DNA from 3 places in the Paenibacillus sp. EKM211P genome. Region 1 is predicted to be linked to each of the others. Evidence: riboswitches for the same ligand, from Rfam matches in the RefSeq annotation. Region 1 holds a riboswitch; each other region holds the start of a gene.
The links. A riboswitch is a leader RNA that binds a small molecule or an ion and turns the genes downstream of it on or off. The one in region 1 is predicted to bind cobalamin.

Region 1 (2,268 bases):
GCCTGTCCCGGCTGCTTTAATCCAGCTTCGTGGAACTTTCGCGCAGGGGAGCCATTCACGCCCGAGCGTCAACAGGAGGTCATCCGTGATATCATGGATAATCCGCTGTTGGACGGATTGACTCTCTGCGGGGGAGACCCTTTTTTCTCAGCAGCAGAATGCTCGCAATTTGTACGTGACTTCCGTGCGGCTTGTCCCGACCGAACCGTCTGGGCCTACACAGGCTTTGTTTACGAAGATCTGCTCATGGATCAGGAGCGACAGGAGCTGGCGCTATTGTGTGACGTGATTGTAGATGGCCGTTTTGTTGAACAGCAAAAAGATCTGACCCTCCCCTTTCGGGGCAGCCGTAATCAGCGCCTGGTAGATGTGAAAGCCAGTACTCAAGCAGGTTACACCGTTTCATTAGCTTAAAGGCGATGTTCTACTTAGCAAGATGCTATACCAAAGACAAGTTCCCCACGATGGGTTGGGCTTGTCTTTTTTGCATATAACTAACAGATTGCACCCCAGTTTCTATTACTGTTTCTATTGCACATCCTGTGAGTTTCACTTATGATGGTGAACAAGTATACGAGTGCATAATTATTCGTCATACCTTAATCGCATAGTTTGGAAATAGGTGTCTGTTCTATTCAGATCAGACTTAAAAGGGAAGCCGGTGCAAATCCGGGACGGTCCCGCCACTGTAAACGGGGAATGTTCAGCTGCTCATACACCCACTGGTCCACAGACCGGGAAGGGATGCTGAACGTCATGATCCGTAAGTCAGGAGACCTGCCTATTTTAACAACATCGCAGTACCTACGGAAGATAGGGAGGTGTTAAGAGCAGTCGCCGTATTTTTGAATTTTAATCGCGGAGGCATTCTTTCCCCTACTTATTTTTAGCCTTGGGGACAGAATGCCTTTTTTGGTACGTAAAAATAAACTGGCTACCACTTAGGAGGAAACCTACATGTCCATTAACGAACGATCTACATTGTCCGGTTTGACTAGCAGTAATCTGGGATATCCGCGTATCGGCGGGAACCGGGAATGGAAGAAAGCACTGGAGCGCTTCTGGCAGGGTAGTATTAACGAAAGTGAACTGCATAGTGAGATGAAAAGATTGCGTCTGGAGCATCTGAGCAAGCAACGTGACAAAGGGATTGATCGCATTCCTGTCGGAGACTTTTCCTATTACGATCATGTGCTGGATACATCTGTGATGTTCGGTCTCGTACCCGAACGGTTCAACTATCGTCCTACAGGTCCGGTTCCTCTGTCTGTGTATTTCGGGATGGCACGTGGGCAGAAGGGAGCTACCGCCAGCGAAATGACCAAATGGATGAATACCAATTACCACTACATCGTTCCCGAATTGGAAAATGCGGCTCCAGTGCTCACTGAAAATAAGCCCTTACTCGCTTATCGTGAAGCAAAGCAGGAGCTAGGTATTGACGGTAAACCGGTTCTCATCGGTCCCTACTCATTTGTTGTTTTATCCAAAGGCTATGATCGTAAGGATCTGGCCTCTATTATACGAACCTTCCTGCCTTTATACGCCCGAGTCCTGTCCGAACTAGCAGCAGAAGGCGTACAATGGGTCCAAATCGATGAACCTGTCCTGACCACCTCATTCCCAGTAGAGGATCTGGATATTATTCAGGAGGTCTATGAAGCTTTGACCCAAGCTGCTCCCTCCTTAAACATCATGCTGCAAACCTACTTTGGTAGCCTAGATCATTATGAGCGTCTGACTGAACTTCCAGTCCAGGGACTGGGTCTTGATTTTGTCTATGATGATGGCGAAAATCTCCAGCATATATCGCGACATGGCTTCCCCAAAGGGAAAACGCTGGGTGCTGGTGTCATTGATGGGCGCAATATATGGCGCAGCGACCTGAATGCCATGGCTGCGCTGTTGGGCCAGTTAGCAGAACAAATCAATGCAGAACAGCTTATCGTGCAGCCATCGTGCAGTCTGCTGCATGTGCCGGTCAGTCTGGAAGCAGAGCACAAGCTGGACCGAGAGCTGGTGCATGCCCTAGCCTTTGCCGATGAAAAGCTGGATGAAATCGCAGTCTTGACGGCTGCACTTGGTAAGCATGATCCATCCGCACTTGCCAAGCTTGAGCAAAGTGCGGAAGCGGTAGCCCGCTTCAACAGCTCAGCGGCAAGGGTACAGACAGCTGCCGATTTGGCCAACCTGTTGGCAAAGGAGCCACTATCACGCAGCGTTCCTTTCGCCGAGCGCCGTATAATTCAGCAAAATAGGCTGAAGTTG
Region 2 (2,268 bases), 210 kb from region 1:
AAATACTGCGGCTCCCCTGTATGGGCCGTGAGCATGCTGTACATAGCAAAATCCCAATCATTTTTGGTCAATGCCTCGTCGATATTTTCCACCTTGCGAATCTTGACCTGAATTCCCTCATTCAGCAATTGGCTCTGAATCACCTCAGCCATGACGGATAGCTCCGGACGCTGTGGGAAGGTCAGCAGCGTAACCTCGAATGGCTTGCCCTGCTTGGTCCACGTACCTTGGGCATCCTTCTGCCAGCCATCCTTCGTCAACAACTGCTCCGCCGTTCCGTCCAATGCTTTGCGCTCAATCTTACCGAAGGGAAGAATGCTCGGAAACGGGCTGCTTGCTTCCGTACCGAAGCCTCTCATGACGGCGCTCACAATGGATGCGCGCGGAATCAGACTGTCCACCACCTTACGGTTGGTTGCATCCTTGAACACAGGTGATTCCATGTTGTACACAATCATATGGGTGCGCAAGGATGGAGCCGACAGCACTTGTAGCTTGTCGTTCTTTTTTAATACCTCTGCGTTATCTACCGGAATATCCGTCGCTACATCCACCTCACCAGATTGTAACGCCATCAGGCGCGAATTACCGTCCGTAATGAATTTCATCGTCGCTTCGGCCAATCGCGCCTTTTCGCCCCAGTATCCGTCATAACGCTCGACGACCAAGGATTGATCCTTGTTGAAGGCTTTGATTTTAAAAGCACCTGTCATTGCAGGGTAGCTTTGCTCATCTTTCATGGATGCCACATCCAGTACAATCGTTGACGGATCAGCCAAATTGGATACCAGCGCTGCATTCGGCTGGTTTGTCGTAATTTTCAGCGTCAGCGGACCAGTTACATCAATGGACTTCACATCCAGTAAATCCTTCGCCAGATGGCTTTTCTCGATTGAGCGCAGCAAAGATGCTTTTACACTTGCTGCATCCATGCTCTTTCCATTATGAAACGTGACCTTATCCTGCAAGCTGAACGACCACACGTTAGGGCTGTCATGTTTCCACTCCTTGGCTAGCCAAGCCACAGGCTCCAGCTTTTCATTCAAACGAATGAGTGTCTCACCGGCACCGGAACGCATCACATCCCAGCTATTGTCTCCATGCGGATCGACGCCTGACGGTTTCCACGTATACGCCATCACCAGCTTTTTATCTGCTTGAGTCTGTTGTGCAGACGTGTTCTCACCCTTGCCCGAGCTATCCTCCGTCTTCGTGGCTACGCCACATCCGGAAAGAGTCATAACTGCCATCAGCAGCAGCAATCCTGTACATATGAACCATGAACGCCTATTACGATTGCCTATCATCCCACATTTTCCCCTCTATCTTGTAAAATCGTATAAACCTAACGCAAAACGCGAAAAAGCATTCCCAACCACTTGATCAGCAGTCAGAAATGCTTTCATTATAAAATGTCAAAACTCACCTCAAAGCCAGCTCCAAAAACATAGAAGGGATCAGATCGGTTTCAGACATTCCGTATGCAGCACGCCTAACCACCTCCCCAGCATCCCGTGGGTCTGACAGTGATGTCAAAACAGGCAGGTCTCCTGACTCCAAGCGTATCTTTCAGGCCTTCCCGGTTCCTCACAGTTCCAGTGGCTTGTTCTGAAAGCTCCAGCAGTACCCTGCTGATGCCTGTATACAGTGGCGGGTCCGTGTCGGAATCTACCGAACTTCCCTTTTAAGTGAACACGCTCAACAACTATCTACATCGTCTCTACGAAACTTCGTATATAGAGTTGTCCGGCTCACACCTGTTTTCTTCCTTTATTCCTTTTTATTACGATTTAGGATTATCTTATTTTGTTGCTACTGGCTTGTCAACAAATGTTGCGTAATAATTTAAATTTGAATGATATAGTGTGAATCAAGACCAAGGCTATTCATTGCTTGCGCGCAATTGAAGGTATGTCTTAACGTTGCGTGCACACAATTCACGTGTTAAAATTAGGTATAGAGATAACCACCGTATCCGTATACTAAAAAGAGCCTTCGCCGCTCCAACGGCAAAGACTCTTAGGACTTGAAAGGCTGTGGATCACCACCACGGCGCGCTGCATAACTGAATGTTAATGCGAACGAAACCCACTGTTAGGGGCCAACCTAATTACGCGGTGGGTTTTCGCTTGTTCCGAAATTTCCGACGCAGCCAGCGATAAAGCTTACGAATACTAAACACCAGGCTTAGTAACGTAACCATCCAACGCAGCACATCATAGCACGACACAAGGTTGACCATCGGCTTCACCCCCTTTCGGGAAGCTG
Region 3 (2,268 bases), on a different contig from region 1:
ATCTGCTCTGCAGATGTATTCCAATCCGGTGTAAACGTATCATCTAACCACGGTAGGTGGTTGATCAAAATACCTGTGATCTGGCTGACCGGAAGACTGACCGAGCCGATGCCAAGACAGAGCAGCAGCGTCAGCAGCAGCAAGACAAGACCAGTCCCCCCAAAACCGATCAGTCTACGGTTCATTTGAAAATTTCAGGGTACACGCCCTTGGCTACTTCCTTGAGTCCTTCTGTTACGCGTGGACCTGGACGGCTAATCAAATTATCATCCACGGCAAATACACGATTGTTACGAACAGCCGATATTTGATCCCATCCACTGCGAGCTTTTATGATATCGCTGAGGGTCTGGCCTGTTTTGTCATCCTTCACACTTTTGCTGTACAAAATCACGTCAGGGTTGGCAGCTATAATATTTTCCTCACTGATTTGGTACCAGCCCTTCTGCGTGGCACCCACGTTTTCGCCGCCTGCCAATGTAATCAGTTCGTCCATAAACTCGCCTTTACCCACTGTCCAGCCTGGTGAAAACTCGACGTATACCCGCAGCTTCTGCCCTTTGCCGATATTTTTAACTCCTTCTTTCACTTCCGCTACATCTGCTCTCATCTTGTCGGTCACCGCTCTCGCTTCTTTCTGATGATCGGTGATTTTCCCATACAATTCGATGTTAGCTATGACATCTTCAACGGTCTTCGGTTCCGTTTTAAAAATCATAATTCCCATGTCACGCAGCTTAGTCGTAGCCTGTTCACTAAGTGAAATTCCTGCAAAAACAACTTCCGGGTTCGCAGCAATGATCGCCTCTTCGTTCGGTTTCATAATACCGCCCACTTTAGGCTTTTTCGTAGCTGCCTCCGGGTAATCAGAGTAGTCGGATACACCAACAATTTCCTTATCCAATCCGATAGCGAACAACGCCTCGGTTTCTGCCGGGGAGACGGAAACGATCTTGTCCGGTGCCTTTTTAAATGTAAATTCCTGTCCTGTTGCATCCTTAACCGTTAGCGGGTAAACCGTTTTGCCCGGAGGCTCTTGTGCGGTTACGGTCTGTCCCGGCTGCTGTGAAGAAGCTTGGCCCTCTTTATTTTCTGCATTTTTTCCATCCGCGCCACATGCACTCAGCACAACTGCCAATATCAGCGCCAATAGACCTGTTGTCCATACCTTTATTTTCTTTACTGCCATGATTTGCACCCCTTCATACAAAAATCGTTAAGAGCGTTACTTGAACATCATCCGTATTTCCTCATTCCAGCCTTCTTTTCCTATCAAAAACCCCCGCATCCTCATTTCAGGACACAGGGGTCACGTTAGCACAGATTGTGCGCAGGCGGGCAGCTTCCTTCCGCATGGACAGTCACTGCGAACACGTCATCCTTTCCTCGAAGGATTATGGTGACAGGCGGACGGGCAGGTATCCTGACTTATGGAAGAGGCATGCCCTGATATTCTTTCACATGCTTGGCGGCACATGTAACAGGGCTAATGAGCATGTTTCCATTTACAGTGGCGGGACCGCGTCGGACTCACACCGACTTCCCTTTTAACAGCGCAATGAAGAAAAGCAAGTTCCCTCACACGGCGCCGACCTCGTCTGCTGGATATTTGATGTAGTGTAGTCAAGCCGTTCTTTTACTTGATGATTATAGGTTAAAAAGAGTTAGCTTACAACCCAAACAGCTGCTTGATTCGCCACAACTACCCTAGTGAAAAAGCAATTTTGCTATACAATTGTGCAGTCCTGCCAGCCTTAACTGAAGCCTAATCGCTTCTCCCGGTTTTGGATTCAGACTCCAAAAATCATGACCTGGTATCAGCATACAAACCAATTGGCGAATTACACCACCATGCGTGACAACCAAAACAGAGGGCGGTGCAGCATTCAACTCTATTGGCTGAACCTCCAAAGCAATGCGCCACGCAAACAGAGAGTCGAGGAATTCACGCAGACGATTCACAAAATGGACCCAAGACTCTCCTCCAGGCGGGGTGATTCGTTGTGGCTCATCAATCCAAGCACGATACAACGCCACATCCTTAAGCATGTCATACGTTTTTCCATCCCACTCGCCAAAGTGAAGTTCTCGCAGACGTGGTTCCATCATGGGAGGCATAGCAGATAGGAAACGTTCAGTCGTCAATGCTGACCCCGGCAAAATGATCTGCAAGGTCTGGCGACATCGCATCAAGTCACTGCAATAGATTTGAGCAAAGGACTGGCCCTGCAATTTTTCCCGTAAAGGCTTTAATTCCTGCTCTGCTCC

Region 2: it holds a riboswitch for cobalamin, as region 1 does, so the genes downstream of both, G9G57_RS00875 (ABC transporter substrate-binding protein) here and metE (5-methyltetrahydropteroyltriglutamate--homocysteine S-methyltransferase) in region 1, are expected to answer to the same signal.
Region 3: it holds a riboswitch for cobalamin, as region 1 does, so the genes downstream of both, G9G57_RS08215 (ABC transporter substrate-binding protein) here and metE (5-methyltetrahydropteroyltriglutamate--homocysteine S-methyltransferase) in region 1, are expected to answer to the same signal.

What each region holds. Positions count from the first base shown of each region.
Region 1 covers NZ_JAAMNS010000001.1:390,463-392,730, reverse strand. The annotation lists gene nrdG (anaerobic ribonucleoside-triphosphate reductase activating protein) at 1-414, shown strand, start outside; cobalamin riboswitch at 604-799, shown strand; gene metE (5-methyltetrahydropteroyltriglutamate--homocysteine S-methyltransferase) at 958-2,268, shown strand, end outside.
Region 2 covers NZ_JAAMNS010000001.1:180,543-182,810, reverse strand. The annotation lists gene G9G57_RS00875 (ABC transporter substrate-binding protein) at 1-1,307, opposite strand, end outside; cobalamin riboswitch at 1,524-1,728, opposite strand; gene G9G57_RS26140 (hypothetical protein) at 2,111-2,242, opposite strand.
Region 3 covers NZ_JAAMNS010000003.1:452,231-454,498, reverse strand. The annotation lists gene G9G57_RS08220 (FecCD family ABC transporter permease) at 1-185, opposite strand, end outside; gene G9G57_RS08215 (ABC transporter substrate-binding protein) at 182-1,189, opposite strand; cobalamin riboswitch at 1,397-1,612, opposite strand; gene G9G57_RS08210 (histidine phosphatase family protein) at 1,708-2,268, opposite strand, start outside.